Regions from separate parts of the Sporosarcina sp. P1 genome, predicted to be linked through region 1. Evidence: predicted binding sites of a transcription regulator. Region 1 holds the regulator's gene; the other holds the start of a gene.
The links. Region 1 encodes NrdR, which represses ribonucleotide reductase genes. Its sites were predicted from a motif close to AACACNATATATNGTGTT; they were not measured.
Positions count from the first base shown of each region.

Region 1 (15,207 bases):
CATAACGTATTTCATTCTATTTTCCTACATTTCATGCTATTTGATTATTCATTATTTTGTATTAGGGGAGGTCCCTGCACAGTAAATAGTAGTTACTTTTTGTTAAGCATTAAAGTCAGGATAGTAAATAGTATTGAACTGGATCTGCACTTAAACTAAGAATAAGTTCAAAGACTACAACAATACCCACTCTACTGCCAGTAAATGGTCTACATCTATTTATGCAGGATTCAATCGGAAGTTAGTGTGACTCAGGGAGGATCAAGCCCGACAGGTGAGACATTCAGAAGGAGCTTTCGACTTGGTGAGCTCACCGCACGGCCCATGGAAAGCGTCTGCCGACTGGAGCTACCATCCCCTCGTACTCTCAAACTTATTCATTATACTTACCCTATTTAGATTTTAAGCTTCAGCTTATACAAAAATAACCCTAGAAGTATAATCACTTCTAGGGTTATTTTTATAGTGTGCGTCTTTTATATTTAGCCAGTTCAAGTAATTCTAGTACATCTTTCTTAGGAAGACGGATCGCTAACTCCATTAGTTCTTTCTCAGCCGATCGACGTCCTTTTCCGCTTCGATACTTCTCTTTATTCACTGCGTCGATTTCTGCATATAGCTCATCAATTTCTGTTGGCCATTTACCAGAGAATTCGACATTCATCGTTTCACGAAGACGATCATAAAGTGATTCTACTGTATTACCTGTCGCTTTGAAATACGGAGTAAATGTTACTTCACCCATAATCAGCTCGTCGGTAGAAACAGAAAAACGCTCGGAAATTTTAGCGATCCATGCAGCAGATGGTGCGTTCTTACCACGCTCCCAATCTTTAATTCGACTAGCTGATGTGCCAATTGCCGCTCCAAATGCCATCATCGATAGTCCTCGACGTTCTCTCAGTGCCTTTAAACGCAATCCAAAATCATCCTTGCTCCATTCGTTCAACGAAATACCCCCTGTATGACCTGTATTGTATTAATTTTATTATCAAAACAGTCTTTTTGTCAATTTATTTATTTATGAAATTTTTACTAGAGTTAAAATTGCGATGAAGCTACTGATACCAATTAGTAGCCGCTTCTTTGACGTGCGTAGTTTTCTTCATTTTTATCAATATATGCTTGAATAATTTGATCTTCAGTAAAACCGAGCGTATTCGCAAGTGCTCCGTAATTCACCCAGATCTCTTTATAATCTTCAAATGTTAATGAATCCAAGAATGTATAAATAGATTGACCCGTTTGAATAAACTGTTGTGTAAGATTTTGCTCTTTAACATCACGTGTTGGCCATTCTTCCAATCCGTCAAAGCTTTTTTCAATTCCTAAAGATAATAAGAAATGGATAGAATCCACATACTCTTCTAAAATGACATGGTCTGCTGAAGGACCTTTTGTGCTCCAGAATTTAAAACAACGTGTTTCGTTAGCCAACTCAGAAAGTTCGACGATTAATGCCAAACCTCTTTCAGTAAATGTTTCCTTCGTTTGATGATTTTTTTGAATATATGTATCGAGCGCTCTTTGCATTTCAAATAGTTGATGTAATTTCAATTAAATTCCCTCCACCATTTCGCTATAAAGTGAAACCTTTTCCCCTACTCATCCGTATAGTACAGTACTATATCGTTTGCAGGAGCTGATTTCATGGTTTTATTGATCCGCGTCTTCATTATAGCATTGGTTATTTATTTATTTTATGCCGGCATTCGCTATTTGACAGATGCTAAGCGAAAGCTGGACGAAGCGTATGAAAAAGAACACTATTATTTTTATGATGACGTGAAAAATATCCGTAAAAATTTCTTTATTACGTATAAAGGTGCGATGTTTGAAGGTGAGAAATATCTAGGCACCACAACTGATTCCTTTGATGTAGTTTCCATTTTCATTTGGGTGAAAAATGAAGCGAATTTACAAGGAATGACGAAAGAAGATTTTCTTTTTCTCGAATCCGAAGTTCGGGCGAATTATCCTCATGCTGAAATCAACTGGAAGAACCCAATTGAACAATTAATGAAATCTTGATTAAACGGAAATAGCCGAAAAAGCTATTTCCGTTTTTTATATTAAAATGTAATAGCTGTTGGTACTTTCACACCATATACCGCTAGTAATAGCACGATGTCGATCATCATCAGAAGTAGAAATCCAATACGGAAATGGGTCTTTCTTGTTTTGTGATGAAAGAATTGCATACCAAAGTACGCGCCTACTCCACCACCAAGCAGTGCCAATAACCATAAATTTCTTTCAGGCACACGTTGCTGTTTCTTTTTAGCTTGTCGTTTATCGTATCCCATTGCCCCAAATGCCCAGAGTGATAGGATGACCATATAAATCAATAGAGTTTGTGCCATTTCAGCCATTCCTCCATACGAAAAAATCCACTTTCATTTCCATATAAGAATGAAAACGAAAGTGGATTTTGGTTCATCTTATTTTGCTACAGATTTTTTTGCTGTCTCTGCAAGTTGTGCAAATGCTGATGCATCTGTCACTGCAAGTTCTGCAAGCATCTTACGGTTAACATCGATGCCAGCTACTTTCAAGCCGTGCATTAATGTGCTGTATGAAATACCATTCACACGAGCAGCCGCGTTGATACGTGTAATCCATAGTCTACGGAAATCACGTTTTTTGTTACGACGATCACGGTAAGCATAGTTATAAGATTTCATTACCTGTTGGTTTGCTACCTTATAAAGTCTATGTTTTGAACCGAAATAACCTTTTGCTAATTTCAATACTTTTTTATGACGCTTGCGCGTTACTGTTCCACCTTTTACGCGTGGCATAGTGCATTACCTCCTGCTTATCCTATAAGTGTGTGTTCGATCTTACTTCATGTTTGTTAGCATTTCGCGAATACGCTTGTAATCGCCTGAAGAAACTAGTGAAGACTTACGTAAGTGACGCTTAGCCTTCGTAGATTTGTTAGCAAATAGGTGACTTGTGTAAGCACGGCCACGTTTTAATTTACCAGATCCAGTTCTTTTGAAACGTTTCGCGGAACCGCGGTGAGTTTTCATTTTTGGCATGTTCTGTTCCTCCTAAATTGTTCGTGTTACTGTTACTGTTTCTCGGCAAGTGGGGCAAGTATTAAGAACATGCTCCGACCTTCCATTTTGGGTTTAACTTCAACAGTTGCTACTTCTTTGCAAGCTTCTGCAAAGCGATCAAGTACTCGTTGGCCAATTTCTTTATGCGTAATCGCACGACCGCGGAAACGAATCGAAGCTTTCACCTTATCCCCATTTTCAAGGAACTTGATTCCGTTACGAAGTTTCGTTTGGAAATCATGCTCATCAATTGTAGGGCTAAGTCGAACTTCTTTTACGTTGATGATCTTTTGGTTCTTACGTACTTCACGCTCTTTCTTTTGCTGTTCGAACTTGAACTTTCCATGGTCCATAACACGAGCTACTGGGGGCTTCGCTTGTGGAGCAACAAGAACTAAGTCCAGGTTTGCTTGAGCAGCAATTTCTAAAGCTTCATTACGTGTTTTGATACCGAGTTGTTCGCCGTTGTGATCGATTAATCGCAACTCACGTGCTCTGATACCATCATTTACGTACATGTCTTTGCTAATAGTAATCCACCTCCGAATATTGTCTCGTGAATACACGTTTTGGTATATCGGAAATTCCGATTTAAAGTCCCATAGGTCTATCCATTTTACAAAATAAAAAAAGTAGACAAATATGATTTGTCTACCCGCGTAAGTATACTATGCTCGTACGCATAGTTATAAACTTATTGTGCTAACCTGGCAACAACTTCATTGCGTCGATCAGGTGAGAAGCGGGTAGCCTCTTCTTATACCACAAACTGTATTCAGTTAACCTTATTAATAATAACATCTTTAGTATCAAGTGTCAATAACTCTGCAAATCTCATTGTCGGATGCACAGGTTATGTTTGAATTAATTCAACTTTTAAAGTATAGCGTATTATAAATGGGATTGCAACTACTTTTTTTCAGCATTTTTGAAAAGCCGAATGAAAACAGCTTTAAATCCACTTTGACGCATGTTTTTGGCTTCTCCCATGAAACTAGCCAGGAAGATCTTCCTGGCTGTCTCTTTGCTACGCTGACTGTTTGTATGAAGCCTTTAGAAGTGGGAAGACTCGATTTAAAAAACGGATCTACGTTACTTACTTCTTTCTATTAGTCTTTCTTCACGTCTTTTTTAATTAACTCAAGGAACGCGTCGAATGACATGCTTTCGGAATTTTGTTCACCGTATTTACGAACATTGACTTCGCCGGCTTCCATTTCACGATCTCCTAGAACAAGCATATAAGGAACTTTTTGTACTTGTGCTTCACGGATCTTATAACCAATCTTCTCGTCTCGGCTGTCCACATCTACTCGGAACCCAGCCATTATCAGTTTCTCTTTTACGTCCTCTGCATAATCAAAGTGAACGTCAGGTGATACTGGGATAAGTTCTACCTGAATTGGTGCTAACCATGTTGGGAAAGCTCCTTTGTATTCTTCAATTAAGAAGGCAACAAATCGTTCCATTGTTGACACGACGCCTCTATGGATTACGACTGGACGATGTTGCTTGCCGTCTTCTCCGATATACGTAAGGTCGAAGCGCTCAGGTAATAAGAAGTCCAGTTGTGCAGTGGAAAGTGTCTCTTCCATTCCAATCGCTGTTTTTACTTGTACATCCAATTTCGGACCGTAGAATGCTGCCTCGCCTTCTTCTTCTGTATACGGAAGCCCCATCTCATCCATCGCTTCTTTTAACATAGCTTGTGCGCGTTCCCACATTTCATCGTCATCAAAGTATTTCGTTGTATCTTCAGGATCGCGATACGATAGACGGAATGAATAATCTTTAATATTGAAGTCTTTGTACACTTCGATGATCAACATGACGACACGTTTAAACTCTTCTTTAATCTGATCAGGTCGCACGAAGATATGCGCATCGTTCAATGTCATTCCGCGTACGCGCTGAAGACCGGAAAGCGCTCCGGACATTTCATAGCGGTGCATGGTGCCGAGTTCTGCCAAACGAAGAGGCAAGTTACGGTACGAATGAATCCCATTTTTGTAAATCATCATGTGATGAGGGCAGTTCATTGGACGTAAAACCAGATCTTCGTTGTCCATGCTCATTGTTGGGAACATGCCATCTTGATAGTGATCCCAGTGACCTGACGTTTTGTAGAGCTCTACACTTCCAAGTACCGGAGTATAGACGTGCTGATAGCCTAGTCTTTCTTCTTTATCCACAATATAACGCTCTACTACGCGTCGAATTGTAGCGCCTTTTGGCAACCAGAGCGGAAGACCTTGTCCGACTTTTTGTGAGTTCGTAAAGAGATTCAGTTCTTTACCGATTTTACGGTGATCTCGTTCTTTCGCTTCTTCGAGCATACGCAAGTGTTCTTTTAGCTCGTCTTTTTTGAAGAAAGCTGTTCCGTAAATACGTTGAAGCATTTTGTTATCAGAGTTCCCTCTCCAATAAGCGCCGGCAATGCTTAACAATTTAAATTCTTTTAGTTTACCTGTAGACGGGACATGGATACCACGGCATAAGTCGAAAAATTCACCTTGTTCATAGATCGACACTTGTTGATCTTCAGGAATCGCTTCAAGAAGTTCCAATTTGTATTCATCGTCAATTTCTTTAAAGCGCTTTTCGGCTTCTGCACGCGATACATCGTGACGAATGATCGGCAAGTTTTCGCCAATGATGCGTTTCATTTCTTTTTCTAATTCTGGTAGATCTTCTGCTGTGATGGGTGTAGGTGAATCGATATCATAATAGAACCCATTTTCGATAGTAGGACCTATTCCAAGTTTCGCATCCGGGAATTTGCGTTTGACGGCTTGTGCTAAAAGGTGAGCCGTACTATGGCGCAGAATTTCCAATGCTTCATCTGAAGTTGGAGTAATGATACTAATATCTCCATCTGCATGGATTGGTGATTTCAAATCGATCAGCTGATCTCCGATTTTCCCTGCCAATGCGCTTTTACGCAATCCAGGACTGATGGAGCCTGCAATTTCTTCTGTAGTAACACCGTCTTCAAATTCTTTTACTGCTCCATCTGGAAATGTTAAATGAATATTTTCTGGCATGTGTATGACTCCCTTTCTTTTTTTGAACGCAAAAAAGCCTCATCCCTAAAGGGACGAGGCTTGAGCTCGTGGTTCCACCCTTCTTCCTTCCATTCGCAAAAACGCGAAAAGACCGAAGCTTTCGATCGGCTAACGGGCCGTTACCGTCATCAGCTACTCAATTTCACTGATGCTGCTCGGAGGTGGTACATTTATCTTCTGCCTACAAGGGTTTCAGCCATGCCCCTGTTCTCTGGAAAGGTGAAAAAATAAATTATTGTCCTCTTCGATGCATTGTAATATGTTATGAATGTTGAACTGTGTAATAGTATAGAAAAGTCTGAGCGTAATTGCAAGTATAATTTAGTAATTCTTTCAACAAAACCATTTTCTAAGAAAGATTAATCTCGCCAGTTCTCCCCGCCCAGTTTGAATGGCTGGCTGACCATGCGGATTCTCTCCATAATTCGTGCAGCTTTAATCGGCTCTTTTTCCCCGCGCTGACTCGTTGTCAGATGATGTTCTAATTCCGTATAATCAAAATTAGATGTGAAGAATACAGGGAGCTTTTCCGCCATACGGTACTGCAAAATCGTGCCTAGCACTTCATCGCGTGTCCACGTTGACATGGTCTCTGCCCCTATATCATCCAGCATCAAGACAGGAGCCCTTTTTACAAACTCTATTTTTTCGTCCAATGTTTGGTTTTGGATAGATTGCTTCATTTCACGCAGAAACTCCGGCACATACACTACAACAGTCTGAATACGTCTAGTTGCCAGTTCATTCGCCAACGCACCTAAAATGAATGATTTTCCAATACCGAAGTTACCGAATAAATAGAAGCCTCTTTCAGGGACTTTACCGGTAGACTCAATTTGATTCAGGAAGTCTTTCGCAGCGCGCATTACAATCACGCGACTATCTTCAGAGAGGAAGTTCACGTCAGACAGGCGCGCTTCCATCACTTCTTTAGGCATGTACATACTGTTCACCATTTTCGAGATGTTTCTACGTTCATCTTCCAATTGCTTAGTTGGACAGACTACGTAATCAATATCAATAAGGCGCTGTGAGATGACTAATTTCGGCTCAAAGCCTTTCATGACATTAATACATCCATCGAGATTCGGACAGCGCTCACATGCGTGAGAAGCCGTTGTGAATTCATATAATTTACCTAGACTGCGGTTGACCACTTCTGTATTGACTTCATCGGAATGATCGCTAATAAATTTTTGTACAGCCGGGTCTTCCATCACTTCCGTTCGAAGCTCGTCGTATTTCTGGGCTAATGAAGGAGCATTCACTACGCGTTTCATCGCATCCCCAATTCGTTCCATGTTATTTCACCTCTGATTCTTGAATCCCCAATTCTTTCAATAACTTCTGGCGTTCTTCTTCCACATTGAAGTCATCAGGCTTTTCGGATTTCTTATTCTTTTTATCGCGCTTGGAAAACCATTCTGGAACTTTTTCTTCCCGGGTCGGCTTTCGACTTCTAGGCGTCGATTGCTTCCCTTCTTTAAGCCATTTCATGTATTGATCATGTTCTTCTCTTGATAATTTCAAGGCTGTTTTAGCATCATTTACTTGTTTATTCGCCCAATGGGAAGCAATGCGTTCCACAAAACTACTAGTGATTTTTCCATCATTACGTAGCATGACATATTGTAGCAAGACATTGACGACACCCACTGGGAATTTATGCAGATTGATTAATCGTTCAGCAAGCTGAATATCTACAAGGAATGGTTCTTTTTTACTTACTTTACGTAACATCTCTTTTGGTGGTGTATGTTCCAAATAAAATAGCAATTCTTCGTCACGACTCATATTTTCTTTAGGCTCTTCGTCGACTACCGGTTGTGTAAACACCGACTGTAATTTTGGTGGTTGCTTTGATGTATTCATCTTATAAAACTCCGCAGCCGCCTTACGAACTTTTTCTTCTGTCAGCTGATGGTTTTCGTCCATTGCAATCATCACGACTTTTTGCATATCAAGCGGACTGAGTGAATACAAGAAAGCTAGCATCGCGATCATTTCTTGAGAAATAGAACGCAGAGAAGCTTTAGGAATCATTTGATCGGATAGTCCGTTATAAAATAAATCAAAATTAAAATTCAATACGTAAAACGGTATGCCAGGAGGCTCACTTTTCCCTTGAAATTGCATACCTGCAGTCAATTCCATCGCCTGATCGCCTCTTGCTGGTTTATAAACATCTAAAAACGTCCGTGATATATCTTGATACTCATCTTTTGCAATAGGTTTCACTAAAAACCGGTCACGCAACTGCCGGTAGGGCTGCTCTCCGATTTTACTGAATAAAAATGTAGACAAAAGCGGATCGTTGAAGAAAGAAGATGCATCGAGCGGCGGTAATAGCTCGTATAGGAAAGACCGCTTATCTATTTCTTGTTTTTTCTTATACGTACGTAATAATCCAATAGCTTCCAATGAAATCCTCGCTTCAAAAATGGATTGAAGTGGGAAAGAAGACATATTCATCAAATAATAGTGGGTATGTTCTTGCGGTTCCTTGCTTTCCGCATCTGTCCAAAGAGTCATAAACAGACTGATCGCCTCGGGACCGATAAGTGGCTGATAAAATAGCGTTAGCATCTGCCGATCATACGCAGAAAAAGGATGTGCTAACTTTACTTCGAAGGAATCGACAGGCTGCAACTCGGTATAAAGCATTTAAACAATCGCCTCCCCTTCTAGATCAACAACTTACTCTTGTTCATCTTTCCTGTTTTGCAATTGTTGCAACTCGTCTATAAAGATGGTGATGTCTTTGTAGTGGCGGTAGACAGACGCAAATCGTACATATGCCACTTCATCTACATCCACTAATCGTTCCATCACCATTTCTCCTACTTGTTCGGAATCTATTTCGACATTCCCTGAGCTTCTTAGTTCTTTTTCGATAGAAGCCACGATATCTTTTAATTGTTCGATCGGTACCGCACGTTTTTCACAAGCACGAATTAATCCTCTCAGCAACTTTTCACTGCTGAATTCTTCTCGCGTCTTATCTTTCTTTACGACAACTAGCGGAGAATGCTCTACTTTTTCAAAAGTCGTGAAACGAAAACTACATTTTTCGCATTCACGTCTTCGTCGAATGGAGCGGTTTTCTTCCGCAGGCCGTGAATCTATTACACGTGTACCGTTGTAGTGACAAGCTGGACATAACATAGTTAGTTCCTCCGCATTTCATTAGTACTTTTCATTATAACAGAAACTATCCATACAACAACAAACGGACACAGAAAAGCACTTCATCCCATAAGATGAAGTGCCAATTCGTTCATTAAGAAGTTACTTTGTCCGTTAATGCAGAAGCGACTTTTTTCGCCAATTGCACAACACGTGCTGAATAACCCCATTCATTATCATACCAAGCAAGCACTTTGATTTTACGATCGCCCATGACGATAGTAGAAAGGCCGTCAAGTGTTGCGGATTCTGTTGTCGTATTGAAATCGATCGATACAAGAGGCTCTGTAGTAAAGCGAAGAATGCCTTTCATCGGGCCTTCTGCTGCTTTGCGGAACGCGTTGTTCACTTCTTCAACCGTTACATCTTTTTCTACGTCCACTACCAAGTCCACAAGGGACACATTCGGTGTCGGAATACGCAATGCCAAACCATGAATCTTTCCTTCAAGCTCAGGGAGTACAAGAGACAAAGCTTTTGCAGCACCTGTTGAAGTAGGAATGATGGACTCTCCGCAAGAACGCGCGCGACGCAAATCTTTATGGGGATTGTCCAGGTTCTTCTGATCATTCGTATATGCATGGACAGTTGTCATTAAGCCATTTACAATACCGAATTCATCATTCAATACTTTTGCAACTGGCGCTAAACAATTTGTCGTACAACTAGCATTAGAAATTACACTTTGTTTAGTAACGTCTAATTTGTCGTCATTCACTCCGATCACAACGGTTACGTCTTCATTTTTACCTGGTGCTGTTAAAATTACTTTCTTTGCACCGGATTCCAAATGAAGTGCTGCTTTGTCACGTGAGTTGAATACACCTGTTGATTCTATAACGATATCTACACCAAGTTCTTTCCAAGGTAATTTCGAAGGGTCACGCTCAGAAATTAACTGTACACGTTTGCCGTCGATAATGATCGCGTTTTCTTCCGCTACGATTTCACCATCGAAAACTCCGTGTGTTGAGTCATATTTCAAGAGATGTGCAATTGTTTCAGCTGGATATGTCGCATTGACAGCAACTAGATTCACATCATCTTCTTTAATAATCTGGCGGAATACCATCCGTCCAATACGGCCGAGTCCGTTAATTGCAATTTTTGTAGTCATTAAAGGGATCCTCCTGCATGTATGTTATACTTTATATCTTTAATCGTTCATTAGTATAACACATTTTATCATTATGCCAACACTATTACACAATAAATTTACAAATTAATTCCCTCTATCATTTATCTCGGCACAGCTTGCCAGTTTTCAAGGATTGCATCCAACTGCTTTTCGGTTTCTTCCAATGTATCGTTGTTATAAATCACCGCGTCAGCGCCTTGTTCTTTGATATTCATATCTAACTGGGACGCGATTCTGGCAGCCGCTTCTTGTTCTGTCCATTCATTGCGAGCCATCAGTCTCTGCTTTTGAATTTGCTTCGTGACCGACACGACGACAATCTTCTCCACATACTCCTGAAGTTTACTTTCAAAAAGTAATGGGATGTCCATAATGACGGTTTGATAGCCTTGTGTAACGTAGTCTTCTCTCTGACTGATCATTCGTCCTCTAATTGCAGGATGCATCAATTCATTTAACTGTCGCCGTTTCACTTCATCGCCAAAAATAATGGCGCCAAGCTGTTCGCGATTTAGTGTACCATCTTCACGTACTACTTCTTCACCGAATGTCTGTTGAATTTTATCAAGTAATGGGCTGCCTGGCTCAACAACTTCCCTCGCGATTACATCCGCATCGACAATAGGGTAACCTTTTTCACGCAACATGTTGGCTACCGTACTTTTCCCGCTTGCAATACTTCCCGTCAATCCGATAATCATGTGCACCACTCCTTATTTTTGGCATGCTGGACAATAGACAGATGTTCTGCCTGCAATCTGCTTACTTTTAGTCGGTGTATCGCATGCTACACATGTTTTTTTACCGTACATATGCAGTCGATCCTGCATCGTTCCCGCGTTGCCGTTCACTGAACGATAATCAGATATTGTACTGCCCCCTGCGTCGATACTTTCTTGCAAAACACGTACAATCTCTTCAAACAATAAAATTTTACGCTTCTTGCTAATTCGTTCTGCTGTACGACCCGGATGGATTTTCATATGAAACAGTGCTTCTGTAGCGTAAATATTGCCGCATCCTGAAATGACTTTTCCATCCATGATCACTTCTTTGATAGGTTTTCTTTTATACTTCGGAGTTTCTGCCATCGATAAAAAATGGTCTAGCGCTTCATCGGAAAAAGGTTCGGGTGCCATTTCTAATAAAGGGGGAAAATCTTCTTCCGCCTGAAGTAAACGCATTTCGCCGAATCTTCGTATATCCGAGTAGACGAGTAATCCGCCATCTTCCATTTCTAAAAAGACATGTGCATGTTTCCGAAACTTCTCTTCTGTAATTTCATCAGGAGAGTTTACGACAAACCATGCACCCGTCATGCCAAGATGGCTGACGAGTAAGTATGGTTCATTTCCTTTCAATAAATGAAAATAAATATATTTACTGCGACGTACAATTTTCTCGATTTGCATGTGCTCCATACCGTGAAGAAAGTCGTCCACAGATTTTCCTTTAATAATCGTTTCTTTTCCAGCAGTTTTAGAAATGACCACGGTATCCGATACAGAAAGTCGTTTAACCGTCCGCCCTTCCACGAGCGGTGCAAGATCGCGCACCACTCCTTCTACTTCCGGTAATTCTGGCATATATATCACTCACTTTGTTTCGTACCAAGACTTGCCATAATTCCAATCGACTTTCAACGGAACGTCGAGTTGAATCGTTTGTTCCATGACTTCCGGCACGATTTCTTTTAATTTCTCCAGCTCTTCCATTGGCGCTTCAAAGATCAATTCATCATGCACTTGTAGTAACATACGTGCTTGCATATTTTCTTTTTCAAGTCTGGTATCCATATCGATCATCGCTTGTTTAATGATGTCTGCCGCCGTTCCTTGAATCGGTGTATTCATCGCTGTACGCTCCGCGAAACCTCGCAAGTTGAAATTCGAACTCGTGATATCCGGCAAATAACGTCTACGTTTTAATAGTGTCGTGACATAGCCTTTTAACTTGGCATCCGTAATACTGTCATCCATATACTGTTTGACGCCTGGGAAGCTTGCTAAATACGTATCGATGAATGTCGCTGCTTCTTTCCGATTAATATTTAAACTCTGTGATAATCCATAATCACTGATGCCGTAGACGATACCAAAGTTGACAGCTTTTGCTGCGCGACGCATATTGCTATCGACGTCCTCTTCCTTGACACCAAACACGTCCATTGCCGTTTTCGTATGAATGTCCGCACCTTGGCGGAATGCTTCAATTAATTTTTCATCTTGCGAAATATGTGCAAGTACACGCAACTCAATCTGTGAATAGTCGGCCGCAAACATAATCCATTCTGTTTCAGATGGAACGAAAGCTGCGCGTATTTTGCGCCCTTCTTCCAACCGAATCGGGATATTTTGCAAGTTCGGATTGATCGAGCTCAATCTCCCTGTCTGTGTTAAAGCCTGCTGGAATCTTGTATGAATCTTTCCATCTTCATGAATTTCTTTTGTCAGCCCTTCAATATAGGTTGAGTTTAATTTACCGAGCTGTCTGTATAGTAAAATATGTTGAATGATTTCATGTTCGCTTTCGAGCTTCTCTAGCACATCCGCAGCTGTCGAGTAGCCCGTCTTCGTTTTCTTGATAGGCGTCAAACCGATTTTTTCAAATAAAATGACACCAAGCTGTTTAGGCGAATTAATATTGAATTTCTCGCCAGCCATTTCATAAATCGTCTTCTCAATTATCGCCAGACGTTCCGATAATTGCTCACCAATCGTTCTCAGCACACCTACGTCCGTTTTCACACCCGTTACTTCCATTTTCCCAAGTATCTTCGCTAACGGTAATTCCAGGTCATGGAATAAATCTTGCTGTTCATTGTCCGCTAATTGTTTTGTGACGACTGGATACAACTCCCACACCGCATGCGCTTTTCTCGCAGTATGGTTGGCAAGTTGTTCCAATTGCGGCACCGTTCGTTTAGCCCCTTTACCGTAGACCACTTCATCACTTTCCACACCATGATAGCCAAACGCCCGTGCAATTTCGGAGACTTCATTTGTCGAGAAGGAAGGATTGACGATGTACGCCGCCAGCATGAGATCGAATTCTGCACCATGTAGTTCCATTCCAAGTCGTGCAATCGCTGCATACGCTGATTTAGAATCCGAAACATATTTACATGTTGTTTGGTCTGCCATCCAGTTTCTAAAGAGATCAGATGAAGTCGCTAATTCAGTAGAAATGAAATACGTATCGGTGTCATTCGATAAACCAATACCTAAAATATCTTGAGATAAATAATTATCTCCATCGATCTCGACGTGCAAAGACATCGTGTCCGTCAGCATTTCTGAAGTAATTTCTTCCACGGTATGAACATTGATTTCTTCGAGTGGTTGAACTTCGACAAATACATCCATCTTTTCAAGCAATGATTTAAATTGTAATTCTTTATATAGTTGTATAACTTCTTCTTCATTTCGTCCGATAAAATCCATATCATCCAATGACACCGTAATCGGTGCGTGAACTTCAATCGTCGCGAGTTCTTTACTCATGAATGCTTGGTCTTTATTATTCACGAGGTTCTCTTTCATTTTCTTGGCGGTGATTTGCTCTATCGATTCATAGACATTTTCTACAGAGCCGTATTCCTTCAACAATTTGATGGCAGTTTTTTCGCCAATCCCAGGTACGCCTGGAATATTATCGGACGCATCGCCCATCAAACCTTTCATGTCGATGATCTGCAATGGTGCAAGTCCATATTTTTCCTCGATATGCGCGGGTGTGTATTTTTCAAGATCGGTGATGCCTTTTCTTGTAATACATACCGTCGTCTGATCATTCGCCAGTTGCGTTAAATCTTTATCTCCTGAAATGATAACGACTTCCGCTTCTGCATCACTGCACTCTCTGCTTAATGTTCCGATAATGTCATCCGCTTCATATAAATCAAGTTCATACTGCGTGATGCCGAAAGCTTCAATTAGTTTACGAATATACGGAAACTGTTCCGAAAGCTCGGGTGGTGTTTTTTGACGTCCACCTTTGTATTCTGTATACGTACTATGACGGAATGTGGTTTTACCTGCATCCCATGCTACGATTACGTGCGTTGGTTTTTCATTCGCTAAGATGGTCTCTAACATCATCGTAAAGCCGTATACCGCGTTGGTATGCACACCTTTTTCATTCGTTAATAAAGGTAAAGCAAAAAATGCACGATAGGCTAAGCTATTTCCATCCAATAAGACGACTTTCTTTTTCGTCAAAATCCATCCCACTCCTTCATGTTCGTCACTATAAAAAAAACGTCATTTTCATCTAGTTTACCACGTTTGGCAACTCGAAGGAAAATGACGCACTTATAATTACTCGATATTGCCGGTTAATAGCTTGGCATATGGAGAATCTGCTGGAAGGATGATCATCGTTTCATCATTCACGACTTTCGTATAGGACTGAAGTGTTCTATACAGTTTGTAGAATTCAGGATCTTTTGCATATGCATCGTTGTATATTTTTGCAGCTTCGGCTTCACCTTGCGCAGTGACGATCGCTGCTTCTTTTTTCGCTTTTGCTAACATTTCCTGAACTTCACGATCTGTTTCCGCTTCAATCTTCTGCTTCGCTGCATCACCCTCTGAAAGATACGATTGTGCAGTCGAATCACGCTCTGAAATCATTCGTGTGTAAATAGATTGTTCGTTTTCTTCAGGTAAATCAATACGTTTCATCCGGACATCTACCACTTTGATACCATAATTCCCATCGTCCAAAAACTTATTGACTTTGGCCGTCACAT
Region 1 is NZ_PDYS01000003.1:25,002-40,208, reverse strand. Features, by position in the region: gene CSV73_RS05040 (helix-turn-helix domain-containing protein) at 461-949, opposite strand; gene CSV73_RS05035 (dUTP diphosphatase) at 1,072-1,557, opposite strand; gene CSV73_RS05030 (sigma-w pathway protein ysdB) at 1,651-2,031, shown strand; gene CSV73_RS05025 (DUF1294 domain-containing protein) at 2,073-2,363, opposite strand; gene rplT (50S ribosomal protein L20) at 2,442-2,801, opposite strand; gene rpmI (50S ribosomal protein L35) at 2,844-3,044, opposite strand; gene infC (translation initiation factor IF-3) at 3,077-3,583, opposite strand; gene thrS (threonine--tRNA ligase) at 4,175-6,109, opposite strand; T-box leader at 6,156-6,387, opposite strand; gene dnaI (primosomal protein DnaI) at 6,490-7,431, opposite strand; gene CSV73_RS04995 (replication initiation and membrane attachment family protein) at 7,433-8,794, opposite strand; gene nrdR (transcriptional regulator NrdR) at 8,828-9,295, opposite strand; gene CSV73_RS04985 (glyceraldehyde-3-phosphate dehydrogenase) at 9,411-10,433, opposite strand; gene coaE (dephospho-CoA kinase) at 10,556-11,155, opposite strand; gene mutM (bifunctional DNA-formamidopyrimidine glycosylase/DNA-(apurinic or apyrimidinic site) lyase) at 11,168-12,040, opposite strand; gene polA (DNA polymerase I) at 12,050-14,674, opposite strand; gene hflC (protease modulator HflC) at 14,774-15,207, opposite strand, start outside.

Region 2 (15,207 bases), on a different contig from region 1:
GTATATTGGATTGATTTCTATGACACCGCTAATCAAGCGGGTTTTCCAATATCATGGCGCAGAGCATAAAGTCATCAATAACTACGAAAGTAATATGGAAATGACAGTGGAAAACGTACAGTCGCAATCTCGATTGCATTATCGATGCGGTAGCAGTTTCATTTTGTTCACAGTCATCGTCGGAATGTTCATCTACTTCTTAGTTCCAACCGATCCACTTTGGTTACGCGTCCTCAATCGGATTTTGTTAATTCCGGTAGTGCTCGGCATATCATTTGAAGTATTACAGTTGACGAATGCGGTGCGCAACGTACCGGTACTTCGTTATCTAGGCTACCCTGGGCTTTGGTTGCAATTACTAACAACAAAAGAGCCAGACGACAAGCAAGTAGAAGTTGCAATTGCTTCTTTCGAAAAATTATTAGATGTGGAACAACATGGAGTTGGTGTGTTGCATCCTCAAGTTGCAGCAGAAACAGAAGAAACCAATGAGCCGAAACCTCTTCTGTCATAAAATTAAACAAAGAGCCTCGAATGTGTTTTTACATATTCGAGGCTCTTACCTTTTCTACAAAATTTTGCACACCAGTAAAAAGGTCCTTAGCACATTCGCTAAGGACCTTTTCACTATTGTTCGCTTACAATCGCCGGGACTTGTTTTGATTGAATGACTTTCAGTATGTAAAACACACCGATCGCAGCTGAAACTGCAATTCCCGTGCCTACAGATACGGCATAGTCGAGATGCAGACCTTCAGGAGCATACATCCAGTACGTCACGACAACAGCGGTCATGAACATTGCAGGAATGCCCGCAATCCAATGGGCTCGTTTTTCTCTGATTAAGAAAGATGTTGCCGTCCAAAGCATGACCGCTGCTACTAATTGATTCGTACCGCCAACATAACGCCACAAGAACGAGTAGTCGATTGTCGATAGATAGAACATCGGTACGCCTAATAGCAATGTAGTAGCCAAAACCACCCACTTTTTATTGGGATTCAACCACTTGGAAGTCGCTTCAGTAAAAATCATACGTGCTGAACGAAGAGCTGTATCGCCTGTTGTAATCGGTAAAATAATAACACCTAAAATAGCTAACATTCCACCAAACGAACCAAGTAATGTGCTCGAAATTTCATTTACTGCACCTGCTGGACCACCCGCAGCCAGAGCGCCTTGTAATCCTGCCGTACCACCAAAGAATGTCATGCCCGCTGCAGCCCATACCATTGCGATGATACCTTCCGCAATCATTGCGCCATAAAATACTTTCCGGCCCTCCGACTCTTTTTTCATCGTTCTAGAAACAATTGGACTTTGTGTACAATGGAATCCAGAAATAGCTCCACAAGAAATCGTCACCATTAACAACGGCCAAATTGGCAACTCTCCAGGATGTAAGTTCTGTAAAGTTAAATTCGGGATTTTCTCAGGTCCAAATAATAAAGCCCCACCAATCCCAACTGCCATAACGATCAACACTACTCCAAACACCGGGTATAAACGACCTATAATTTTATTGATTGGCAAAATAGCTGCCAACACGAAGTAACCAAATATAATAATTAATGACACGATAAATGAGAGCGGTGTAATGGATGAAATAAGTTGCGCCGGCCCCGCAGTGAAGGCAGCCGCTACAAGAACCATTAAAACAATTGAAATCACATTGATGAAACGTCTGGCGATATCACCTAAATACTCTCCCACAATTTTAGGGAATTGAGCACCACCGTGTTTCAGTGACAACATTCCAGAAAAATAATCATGGACAGCTCCTGCAAAAATACTACCGAACACAATCCAAATGAATGCAACAGGTCCATATAACGCACCTGCAATCGCCCCGAATATCGGACCTAAACCTGCGATGTTCAGTAATTGGATGAGCCAGCCTTTCCACCAGCTCATCGGCACGTAATCCATCCCATCAGCCTGTGTATAGGCGGGCGTTTTCCTTGCATCGTCAATCACAAATACCTTTTCGACCACTTTTGAATACGTTAGATAACCTATAACTAGCAAGACGATGGATGATAAAAATGTCAGCATGCAACCCCTACTTTCCCGTCTTTTAATATATTTGTCTGATTGATTAATAATGAATCAAACAATTTTTTCTAGTATATAATAGTTTGAAAATTATATCAACATAGACTTTTAGAATAATTTAACTTTTTTTCCTACTACATTTACTTCTAAAAGAAGATTGTGAAATTTTACCTATGAAAGCACGAAACCCCAAATGCATAAGCATTCGGGGTTTCGTTAGTATTAAATTATAATCCGCACTTCAATTGCGCTTGGCAATTGGTACACGTGTTACATCCACCTATTTCTTCTACTGTACCTTGTCGGCAAACTGGACATGTGTCGCCCACTTCTGAACCGATCGTGACGTTTGTCGAACGCAATGCTTGGATCGTATTTACGAGCACAACTTTCGGCTGATCTGTCACTTCAACTACTTCTTCTGTATCCGGAATATTATCTTCCGCTTTCAGAGTCAGTACTTGTGCATCGCGGCTACCGTCGACGTATACTGTACCGCCTTTCGCCCCGCCTTTATACAATCTCTCATACACACTTTCAACTTGTTCCACTGTATAGCCGCGTGGTGCGTTAACTGTTTTAGAGATCGAACTGTCGATCCAGCGCTGAATGATACATTGCACGTCCGCATGCGCTTCCGGTGCTAATTCCATTGAAGAAATAAACCAATCAGGCAATTGATTTGGATCAGCATCAGGATTAGCCTGCAAATACTCTTCTACAATCGCCGCTTTTACTTCGATGAATTTACCTAAGCGTCCGCTACGGTAATATGTGAATGAGAAATAAGGCTCTAATCCAGTTGAAACCCCTACCATGGTTCCAGTGGATCCAGTTGGCGCAACAGTCAATAAGTGAGAGTTTCTGATTCCATGTTCCAAAATCGATTCGCGGATATCTTCCGGCATGCGCTTCATAAAGCCAGAATTAATGAAAGCCTGACGTAATGCTTTCGTTTCTTCATCCGTTTGACCAATAAGGAATGGGAAACTTCCTTTTTCTTTCGCCAATTCAATCGATTCGCGGTAAGCAGTTGTCGCAATTGCTTCAAATACTTCATCCACTAATTGATTTCCTTCAGGCGAGCCGTATTCTTTTTCACAGTAGATGTGAAGATCAGCAAGCCCCATCACACCCAGACCTACACGGCGTTCTCCAAGGGCTTGTACTTTATTATCTTCAAGGAAGTACGGTGTAGCGTCGATGACGTTATCTTGCATACGTACACCAGTCCGTACCGTCTCTCTCAACTTTTCAAAGTTAACCGTCTTCGTATTTTTGTCTGCCATCTCAGCAAGATTGACAGCAGCCAAATTACAGACAGAATATGGTGCAAGTGGTTGTTCACCACACGGATTTGTTGCTACAACTTGCTGTCCGTACGCTTTTGCATTCGTGTCGTCATTTGCATTATCAATGAAGAAAATGCCTGGTTCCGCTGAATACGTTGCACAAATATTAATTAAATCCCATAGAGCGCGGGCTTTAATCGTACGATACACACGAACTTCGTGACCTAGACGTTCCCATTCGCGTACATCGCCAACTTCATGCCACTGTTCATTATAATACTTCATCTGTTCAGGGGAATAATTTTCGACTGCCGGGAAACGCAAATCGTAATTCGCGTCTTCTTCCACCGCTTTCATGAAGTCATCCGTTAAGGTTACGGAAATATTCGCTCCTGTCAGGAATTCTGGATTATGAACGGTGTACGTTCCGCCATCCTGCAGCTTCAGCTCAGCGTCACGGATAATCGCTGCGTTAAAACCACCTTGACCTGGAATTTGTTTATAGTTTGTGATGCCTTGATACATCGCTTCTTCTTGTGCTGTCAACGGTTTGAAATTCAATTTCTCATCGGCCAGCTTCTTGATCATTTCATCTTCTGTGTTTTCTATCAAATAGCGCAAAATTCGCGGATTCTGCATTTTGGAGATGATGAATTCATAAATGTCCGGGTGCCAGTTTGATAACATAATCATCTGTGCCCCACGTCTTGATCCGCCCTGCTCGACCAAATGAGTCAATTTTGCAATATCATCCAACCAAGAAACCGATCCGGATGACTTACCGTTGACACCACGCGCCAATGTGTTGCGTGGACGCAATGTCGAACCGTTCGTTCCTACACCGCCACCACGACTCATGATCTCCATCACTTGCTTACGGTGATCGGATATCCCTTCACGGGAATCGGGCACAAACGGCATTACATAACAGTTAAAGAACGTGACATCCGTGTCTGATCCTGCGCCATACAGCACGCGACCAGCCGGAATGAAGTTCAATGCCTTCAACTGATCATAAAACATGTTATACGACTGCGTTCTTCTATCTTCCGTCTTTTCAACAGAAGCAAGTCCGGTCGCATTACGTTTTGCGATCTGCTCGTAGAACACTTCTAGTGGCTTCTCAAGCACTTCAAGGGGACGTGTAATAACACCTTTTTGCTGCTCATCCATATCGTCGATTGATGAACGATATTCTGGTTCGATCCAGATCTCCGCTTTCCCGTTCGCTTGATCAAGTTTCGTAATATACCCTAACCCACGAGCGGGGAACTTTGGATCTTCTCTCACTGTTAGAACGACAAAATCGCCTTCTTTCAGTGTCTTCTTTTCCATATCTTTAAATGAATATCGATCGATCATTACTAGACGCGATACTCCACTATGTGTTAGCTTCATATCCTCCGTAACCGGGTGAACTTGAGGGAACTTCGCAATATCCTCATTCAATTGTTGTTTATCGAGCATCGGTTCGCCTTGCTTCGACATCGTAACCATATAACATCCTCCTCATAACGCTACAAACACTATATATAGTGTTTGTCTTATTAAATAATCTACTACATATTGAATAGTATATCAATCGACATTTATTCTTCAAAAACATAAAATCATTGATATCACGACATTTCGACAAAAAAAATAAAACCAAAGTACCAATTTTATTTTTTAAAATTCCAGTCATCATTCGCATATTTATCTTTCTCGATTTGGCGGACTAAAGCGAGCTGTTCATGCGTTAATTCTAGAGGTTCCAATGAAATATCGAGCGACGTTTCAAACCCTTTAGAAAAGGCTTGTTTGCATTCCTCCACTGAAATCTCTCGGTCCGTCAATCGGTCAATCGCAATTGCACGGTCTGGTAATGTTTTACGTACACGTTCTTTCAATGCGGGTGATGAATACGTGAAAATAGACGTCAATTTATCGACATCTAAGCTCATCAAAATTGCTCCATGTTGCAAAATCACGCCTTTTTGACGCGTTTGTGCACTACCCGCAACCTTTTTACCTTCGACAACGAGTTCATACCAGCTCGGTGCATCAAAACAAACACCGCTCTTTGGGCTACGCAATTGCTCCGTAACGTCTTGATCTGGAATCGAGAACTCTGCCTGAAGTCCGAGATTACGGAAGCCTTGCAGCAATCCACCAGAAATCACACGGTATGCTTCGGTTACTGTTTCCGGCATATCGGGATACTGCTCGCTCACAATGACACTGTATGTAAGCTCATGTTCATGCAAGACACCGCGGCCACCTGTTGGTCTTCGGACAAATCCGAGCCCTAGTTCTTTTACTTTTTCCATATCGATATCTTTTTCAATACGTTGGAAGTACCCGATAGATAATGTAGCGGGTTCCCACTCATAAAAACGTAGAACTGGCCCGATTTCTCCTCGGCTATGTAAGTCAAGAAGCGCTTCATCGAGCGCCATATTGAAGGAAGGACTACATTTCCCAGAGTCTACATAATGCCATACGGCTTTTGTCATAATCTATTCTCCTTCGTGTTAATACTCCACCTATAGTATAGGAAGTCATCAATGAAAAAAACAATAACGCATTTCATTTTATCATTAGGATTGAACTGATGCCAGATAATCTTTATAATAGAGATATTGATGAAGGGGGAAGTTTTTTTGAGTTATTATATTTTAGGAGCAGCTGTGCTCGCGGTCATTTTGTATTTCGTCATCACATACATACGTGTCGGAAAAGCATTGACTACATTAACGCAAGAAGAGTTTATTAAAGGATATCGCAAAGCACAATTGATCGACGTGCGCGAACCAAAAGATTTCGATGCTGGACATATTTTAGGTGCGCGTAATATTCCATTTACACAGTTCTCACAGCGCTATAAGGAAATCCGCCCCGACAAACCCGTTTATCTTTATGACCAAAACACAAGCCGTACAGGCCGTGCTGCGTTATTCTTGAAGAAAAAAGGTTGTACAGAAATCTACCAGCTACGCGGTGGATTTAAAAAGTGGTCAGGTAAAATCAAAACAAAATAATCATTGCGGATCCTCCTTTTTAAGGAGGATCTACTTATTTATAGGGAGAGTGTTAAATTAATGAAATCATCTTTTTTAATTCCACTACAGTCCGCACAATACGAGAAGCTGACACATTATCAATATTATGGCGTCGTCATTGAAGCGATTCTAGACGCACTTCAACAACGTTCACCGGCTGATTGGAAAATTATCCAAGTGGATGAGTTTTCCTCTTATACAGAAACCATGCTTCCTGAGTTGATTCATCGTAAACAATTGCCTTACGAATCACTTAGTCATATTTACGCCACATTGCCGACACAAAAAATTCAACAAGACGTATCAACTGATGCTTTTTCCTTACAAGGTGCTGAAACAATCGACAATCAGTTGCTATTCTTTCCTGAACATCAAATTGCCATCGCCAACATTAGCTATTATGTCGCAACCGGCTCTACTTGGTCAGAACATACTGTATTCGCGCCATCGGCCAGTCACGTCAAAGATTTCATCGAAGTGCTCAATCAACTTCAACGAGACGCGATGAAAACGAATATTACGTACTTAGTGGATACCGAAGAAGGCATGGAAAAAAAGACGTATGGCGCCGGCGCACAAATTGAGCGCAGTGACGTTCTGCTGGATGAAAGTTTGAAGAATGATCTATTTCGTTCTATCGATGAATTCTTCCGAGATGGCGGGGCTTTCTTTAAAGAATACGGACTACCATATAAAAGAGGAATCTTGCTGTATGGATCTCCCGGTAACGGTAAAACGACACTCGTACGTTCCATTACCGGAACAACTGACGCACCTGTTGTCTATTGGCAAATCACGGAATTCACAGGGAGTCATTCCGTACAAGAAGTGTTCAATATAGTCGAACGGCTCGCACCCGCTATCCTTGTAATCGAAGACATCGATTCCATGCCGGAACATATGAGAAGCACATTTCTAAACATCCTAGATGGCGTACATGTCCGTGATGGTTTATTCATCATCGGGACGACTAATTACCCTGAACGCATCGACCCTGCCCTCATCAACCGTGCAGGCCGCTTTGACAGCACATATGAAATCAAGTCTCCGACACTGGAAGTCCGTAGGTTATACATGGAAAAACTGGATCGCAAAAAGATACTTTCTCTAGAACAAGTGGAGGAAATAGCCAAGCAGACAAAAGGCCTTTCTGTATCACAGTTGAATGAATTATATATGTCAATTGCGCTCACCTACCATTATGAGGCGAATATTCAATATGAAGAACGAATCCGTCAGTTGCAGAAGCAACATAGACAAACTACTCGACATGACTGGGAAACCGATTCAACAATTGGTTATTAAGACGCAAAAGAGGTTGCCTTGAATCTTTCAAGGCAACCTTTTTTGCTTGATTGTGAATAGGTTTACGCAAAGTCACTCATTCTAGTTATTGATTTTTATCCAGCTACTTCTAGCTTTCGTCAGGGCTACTATTATTTTGTTATAAGCCCCTACCTTCGCGCCAAATAGAAGCTCATTGCCTTTAAGGACTGTCATAATTTGTATATTAAGCAATTATTTATTATGACAAATATCTAATAGTACGTTTCTTTTATTCACGAAGATTTAAAAATAAAACAACACACGTGTCGATTCAAGGATTATTTTATCCTACCCAATGTAATTGAATTTTCAATCATTATACACATTTATGCCATAATCTATAAACAATATAGGAGTCAGTCAAAAAGCGACACACTTTTCAATTCGCTTTATATATGATAAGAAAGTTGCTTCCAACCTAGCAAGTTAACCGCTACATGACGTGAAGCGTAATATATATTACGGAGGAAAAAATGATTAAAACTATTGAAAGAAACTTACTATTGTTTAGAATTGAAGTAAAAAGAATTATCATGTATAAGAAAGCTGAATTCTTAGGAATCGCACATCCGAGCGTTGTAAGAAGCAGCCAACGACTAGATAGCTTATTGAACAGAGTACAAGGAATTTATTCTTAACTATTGAAGTTACATCTATAGTATCAATAATAGTTCCAAAGAAAAGACAGTTCCCGTTTTGGAACTGTCTTTTTGTATTGTCTGAAACATTGTCATTCAACACTTCTATAAAATCCGACATTCACGATCACTTGATTTTTTGGAAATCGCTAGGCTGCCCATTGCGTGAAGGAAAATAGTTTAGTAAATACCAGTTATATTCGCTTTACTACCTTTCTATAATCCATATGGAGTGCAAAGCTTAATAGCAATAATACACCTACCATTGAGAGAGGAATCATCCATAGATTGTCTGCCGTTGTATAAAGGCCTAAAAACATTATGCCGATCGCAATCATTGGAGCCGATATATAATAAGGTTTTGCATTATAAAACCATCCGTACGTAAAAAAGTGCGCCCCTGTAATAATGGCAAATATCATAATTGCATCCTGCGGACTTTTTAACATACTCCAAAAAAGTATCGGAAAATAGAGAATCTGTGCTAGATTCAAATATAACCCTAGACTACCTAAGGCGTTATTTTTAAATTTCCAATCGGCCTTTAGTATATATGAAATACCAACTGAGAGAGGGAACATTAAACCTGTCGAAAAAAGCATCCCGATATTTTTCTGCGTTATTTCTAATGACTGCATAAATATAATGGTAATAATCAACCAAATCACACTAGCAGATAGGATAAATGAGATCCCATTTCTCCCTTTAATCGATAAATCATTTTTCATCTCATATATCGTCAAAGAAATCTTCCACCTTTCCTCTTCTTTTGTAAAACAGTATTGCTAAATTAGGCAAAGTATATCTAGTACACGTACTCCGCTCTATAGTTTTTCTGTATTTGGATAGATTTCTTTAATAAAGTCCGCAGATTGTTCTATTAATTTCTTTAGTATCTCTATTTCAATATCCGCGATTTTGTTGATATATATACAAGATTTACCTGTTGTGTGTTTCCCAAAATCTTTTAACAGTTTCTCTCGCTGTTCATTTTCAAGCGTTACATATAAACTGATTTTAGCTTTTCGTGGGGAAAAACCTACGATTGGCGCGTCCCCTTCATGACCAGAACTATATTTGTAATGATATTTGCCAAAACCTATAATACTCGGTCCCCACATTTTCGCTTTATACCCCGTCGTCTCGGTGAAGATATCCAGTAAACTAAAAGCATCTTCACGCTTTCTAAGTTGATCAATGTTCTCAATAAATTCAATAACACTACTATCGGTTTCTTTAGTTTTTAATTCGTACATTGAATTATCTCCATTCTACTATTTTTTGGTTTGCGCGAAATTCATATTGATTTCTAGATCATAATGCCAGAAAGGACGACTGATTACAGCACTGGTATCGTCTATTGATTTTATGGAAACGTCATCGCACTGTCGTCCCGTTGACGTTAGTATCACACATATGCCTTTGTATTATTTAAATACCAGAAAAATTAATCTTTTTTACAAGCACTTTCCTAATCGTCGCGTCTATAAACAGATTATCTAACATGAATAATGTTTCATCTTTCATTATGTTTTATTAAAGATACCAGTAACAGGTAGCATTCTCAATCCGCTTGTGGAAAGGACGATTAAAGTGTATATTTTAACTACTAATAATCATAGCTGTCTTAGGAATATATAACTAAGCCACTTCGATTATTGCAGAGGGTTCGTAACCATCCCCTCTAAAAACAAAACTATGGAGGAATGTAGAGTGAGTAAAGCAGTTATAGTATTTAGTGGCGGACAAGATTCTACCACTTGCCTGTTATGGGCAATGGAAGAATTCGACGAAGTAGAAACCGTCACATTTTTGTATGGGCAAAGACATAAGTCAGAAGTTGATTGCGCTACAAAAATCGCGAAAGACTTAGGTGTTAAACAAAAAATTATTCAAATGGACGTTCTCAATCAGTTAACTTCGAACGCATTGACCCGAGATGGTATGCAAATCGAAGTAGAAGAAGGAAGTGTACCCAATACATTTGTAGAGGGACGGAATCACATATTTCTTTCATTTGCGGCAATCTATGCCAAAACTGTTGGGGCAAAAGCGATTATTACCGGTGTAAGTGAGACAGATTTCAGTGGATACCCTGATTGCCGAGATGAGTTTATTCGTTCATTGAATACGACTTTGAATTTAGCAATGGACTATCCATTTGATTTGATCACTCCTTTAATGTGGAAAGACAAAGCAGAAGTTTGGGCAATGGCCGATCAAATGGGACGGCTGAAATATATTCGAGAGAACACGCTAACTTGCTATAATGGGGTTATTGCAGATGGTTGCAAGGAATGCCCCGCTTGCCAGTTGAGAAATGATGGGTTAGCGAAATACTTACAAGGACAGCACGTCTCATGATCCGAATTACGATTTATTTACTATCTATCATTCTTGCCAATGTAATTACAGCACGATTTGCTCCACTTGAACTTGGTCCATTAATTATCCCCTACGGTACTTTGTTCATTGGATTAACACTTGTCATGAGAGATATGGTCCAAAACAGATTCGGAAGACGTCAAACATACATATTGATTGCAGTCGCACTCTTATTATCCGCTGTTACCAGTCATTTATTAGGAGATCAATTATGGATCGTCTTTGCAAGTACGCTTAGTTTTATTGTTTCAGAAACAGCAGATACTGAAATTTATACCCGCTTTAAATTACCTTTTGTAAAAAGAGTACTGTTCTCGGGTGTGGTAGCTGGCTTTTTAGACTCAAGTTTATTTGTAATTATTGGAATTGGTCCACTAGGGCTTAACTTCGTCCCATGGGAGTTAGTTCCATATGCAATACTCGGACAATGGATAGCGAAAGTGTTGATGCAGTTGATCGTTGCCGGCGGGATTAGACAAGTTGTGATTAAGTTAAATATATATGAACCAAATATTTCAGAAGCACATTAAAAGGAGTTTGGAAAATGCCAGAAAACAGTAAAAACAGCCTTACATTACTCGGAAATCAAGAGACAACATATAACTATGAATATGATCCAGACGTTTTAGAAACGTTTGAGAATCAACATCAAAGCAATGATTACTTTGTTAAATTTAACATTCCTGAATTCACTAGCCTTTGTCCAATCACTGGCCAACCTGACTTTGCTACCATATATATATCCTATATTCCTGATGTAAAAATGGTAGAAAGTAAATCATTAAAGCTATACATGTTCAGTTTCAGAAACCATCCAGGTTTTCATGAAGATTGCGCAAATCTGATTATGAAAGACTTAATTCATTTAATGGAACCACGATATATTGAAGTGTGGGCCAAGTTCACTCCGCGTGGCGGAATCTCCATTGATCCGTATTGTAATTACGGAAAACCTGGAACGTATTTCGAACAAATGGCTAAAGAAAGACTTTTTCAACATGATATATATCCCGAGAAGATAGATAATAGATAATTTTTTATGCCAGGCACAGAGACAATTTGAAAATGTCTCCATGCCTGGCATTTTACTATACTAACCGAATCACATGTCAAAAAAGCTATACTACTATAAATCCTTTCTGAGCCCTTCCACTAAAATGTATTCTTTTTTATTCCTTAATGTAAATGAGCGGGCTTTTTATCATCACTTATACATACAGTATAAGTGAGATGTGAAGTTTTCATCATCATATACTAATAAACGGAGGGAATTTCTTGAAAGATGAATCGGCAAACGAAAATATGAATAGAGAAAAGAATCGAAAAGTTCAGCAGTTGGAACAATTTAAAGTTGACAATAGAGGGAAAAAGCTTACGACCAATCAAGGAGTGAAAGTGTCCAATGATGAAGAGTCATTGAAAGCAGGAGTACGTGGGCCTACATTAATGGAAGGAATTCATTTAAAAGAAAAACTCATGCACTTTGACCGTGAACGGATTCCTGAGCGGGTTGTTCATGCGAGAGGATATGCAGCACACGGTGAGTTTGAGTTATATGAATCAATGAAAGACTATACAACAGCTGCCTTTCTCCAGAAAGCAGGACAGAAGACACCTGTTTTCACACGCTTTTCTAACGTAGCAGGAAATTTAGGATCTGTTGATACAGCAAGGGATGTCCGAGGTTTTGCGGTGAAGTTTTATACAGAAGAAGGAAATTACGACTTGGTGGGAAATAATTTACCTGTGTTTTTTGTTCAAGACAGCATGAAATTTCCCGATCTTGTTCATGCAGTAAAACCTGAACCGGACACAGATATGCCCCAAGCGGCTTCAGCTCACGATACGTTTTGGGATTTCATAGCTAACAATCAAGAATCCGCCCATATGGTGATGTGGCAAATGTCAGACCGGACCATTCCTAGAAGTTGGCGAATGATGGAAGGCTTTGGTGTCCATACATTCCGGCTGATTAATAGTGAAGGTCAAGCTAGTTTCGTAAAATTTCATTGGAAACCAATACTCGGCGTGCATTCATTAGTATGGGATGAAGCGCAGAAAATCGCTGGAAAAAATGCAGATTTCCAGCGCAAAGATCTATGGGAATGTATTGATAAAGGATATTTTGCTGAATATGAATTCGGCGTTCAATTGATTGCAGAAGAAGATGAATTCATGTTTGATTTTGATATTCTCGATGCAACAAAACTGTGGCCCGAAGAGATCGTGCCTGTTAAAATCATTGGGAAAATGACGTTAAATCAAAACGTAACAAACGTCTTTGCTGAAACCGAACAAGCCGCTTTCCATCCTGGTAACGTAGTGCCCGGAATAGATTTCACTAATGATCCACTTTTACAGGGCAGACTTTTATCCTACCTCGATACCCAACTATACCGTCTCGGTGGACCAAACTTTACAGAAATACCGATTAATCGTGCAGTCTGTCCATTCCATAACAATCAGAGAAATGGATTCAACCGACAGCGCATTGATGTCGGCAAAGTAAGTTATCATAAAAATTCTTTGGCTGATAATACGCCTGCCACTTCCACAGCAAAAGAAGGCGGATTTGTTCACTATGCTGAAAAAGTGGAAGGGCGCATCATTCAAGCACGGAGCGAATCATTCAAGGATCACTTTTCTCAAGCCCGACTTTTCTGGAATAGTATGTCACCGCCCGAAAAACAACATATTATTAACGCGTTTAGTTTTGAAATTGGAAAAGTGAATAGTATAAGTATTAGACAACAAGTAGTGGATATGTTCGCTAACGTTGATCAGAAAATGGCTACCATAATCGCAAACAATGTAGGAGTTAATAAACCAACTGGTGAACAAGTCAAAGTTACAGCGTCATCCCCTGCGCTGAGCCAGGAAAATACTCCCCGCTACCCATACAGTTTGAAGGTCGGTATTCTCATTGGTGACGGATTTTCTGACGAGGAAGTGAAATCGACAATTGAACATCTAGCAAAGTATGGAGTTTGGGTATATACAATTGGTGAAAAACTTGGTACGGTGAGAGGAAAGAACGGCCTGGAGATTCATGTCAATGAAACGTTTTTGACTACAGCCCCCGTTTTATTCGATTCTCTTTATGTAGTAGGCGGAAACGCAGCGGATCAAGCAAAGTTCAATTCGGATAGCGTCTATTTCATCAATGAGGCATTCAGACATTATAAACCGATTAGCGTTGCCAAAAGCGGAAACGCTATTTTCACAGCATCTGACGCAAAAAAGGGACCTGGTATTGTGTTTGCGGAAAATAACGCTACTTTTAACGATGATTTTATACTCGCTATTACCCAGCAACGTTTTTGGAAACGAGATATTTACTAATTCTTCCTGGAAAGAAGCGTCACTCTGAATGATGAGTGACGCTTCTTTATATTCTAATCCCTTATTATTTCTTTCAAAATACAACATATTAATAAGATTACGTTGTCATTTACGAAAAGATAGAAACCTTAAGCCTTTTGCGCTTACATATGTCGTGCTTTTCATTACCTGGGAAATTAAGAGTCTAGATGAACTATATATTTGATTCGTTAGGTCTTTATTTTATAGTCCGATCGAAAACAGAATGACTGCTAAGGCTGCGCCTAGTATTGGTACAACGACAGACAAAGCTCCAAATGCCGGATATGCGTCTTTATGTGTTTCGCCAGCAATAGATCGAATTGTTGTTACAACATATCCCCCTTGAGGAAGTGAATCCAACGATCCTGAAGAGATGGATACCGTTCTATGCAATGCTTCGGGATCTACGCCTAGATCTAAATAGTGTGGTGCTAATAGTGGCAAAGCAATTGCTTGTCCACCTGACGATGATCCGGTTAATCCAGCAATGACTGCTACCGCAAGCGCTCCACCGATTAAGGGACTTCCCGGAATATCTGTCATGACATTTACTGCTGCATCAAAAGCCGGTGTCGCCTTGACTACCCCGCCAAAACCAACGACTGCAGCTGTATTAGCAATAGCAATAACTGCACCCATCGCACCTTCTCCTACTGCATGACCAAAATTTTGGAAGTACTTTTTATTCAAAATAAATGTTGCTAATATACCGCCACTTAAAGAGATAATTAGTGCCGAGGTTCCGAGAGATTTGTGCAATAATAACGTGATTCCAAGAACTACTACTAATGGAATCATACTCAGTATTGGATTCGGAAGAGCTCTTTGCATATCTACTTCCTTATCCGTATCTCTTGCAACAAACCTTTCCCCTTTGGATACAGCTTTGGAAATCATTCGCTTCAGCCACCAATAGCCGAACAAGAACATGAAGACTGCTACGAGAATACTGACTTCCCATCCCGCATATGGACTCGTGCCAAGGAACTCAATTGGAATCCAGTTTTGAATTTCAGGAGATCCTGCAGATGTCATCGTAAATGTTGTAGAACCAAATGCTAGTGCAGCTGGAATGAATCTTCTTGGCAAATCAGCTTGTTTAAACAG
Region 2 is NZ_PDYS01000001.1:503,448-518,654, reverse strand. Features, by position in the region: gene CSV73_RS02615 (DUF1385 domain-containing protein) at 1-514, shown strand, start outside; gene CSV73_RS02610 (carbon starvation CstA family protein) at 628-2,055, opposite strand; gene CSV73_RS02605 (vitamin B12-dependent ribonucleotide reductase) at 2,283-4,844, opposite strand; gene CSV73_RS02600 (lipoate--protein ligase family protein) at 5,009-5,842, opposite strand; gene CSV73_RS02595 (rhodanese-like domain-containing protein) at 5,972-6,367, shown strand; gene CSV73_RS02590 (AAA family ATPase) at 6,428-7,693, shown strand; gene CSV73_RS02585 (aspartyl-phosphate phosphatase Spo0E family protein) at 8,188-8,352, shown strand; gene CSV73_RS02580 (DUF7010 family protein) at 8,547-9,095, opposite strand; gene CSV73_RS02575 (DUF1801 domain-containing protein) at 9,177-9,608, opposite strand; gene queC (7-cyano-7-deazaguanine synthase QueC) at 10,051-10,716, shown strand; gene CSV73_RS02565 (VUT family protein) at 10,716-11,267, shown strand; gene queF (preQ(1) synthase) at 11,282-11,770, shown strand; gene CSV73_RS02555 (catalase) at 12,040-14,079, shown strand; gene CSV73_RS02550 (GntP family permease) at 14,302-15,207, opposite strand, start outside.
Region 2: a site for NrdR is predicted at 4,870-4,887, ahead of CSV73_RS02605 (vitamin B12-dependent ribonucleotide reductase). Genes of this name have one in related genera too.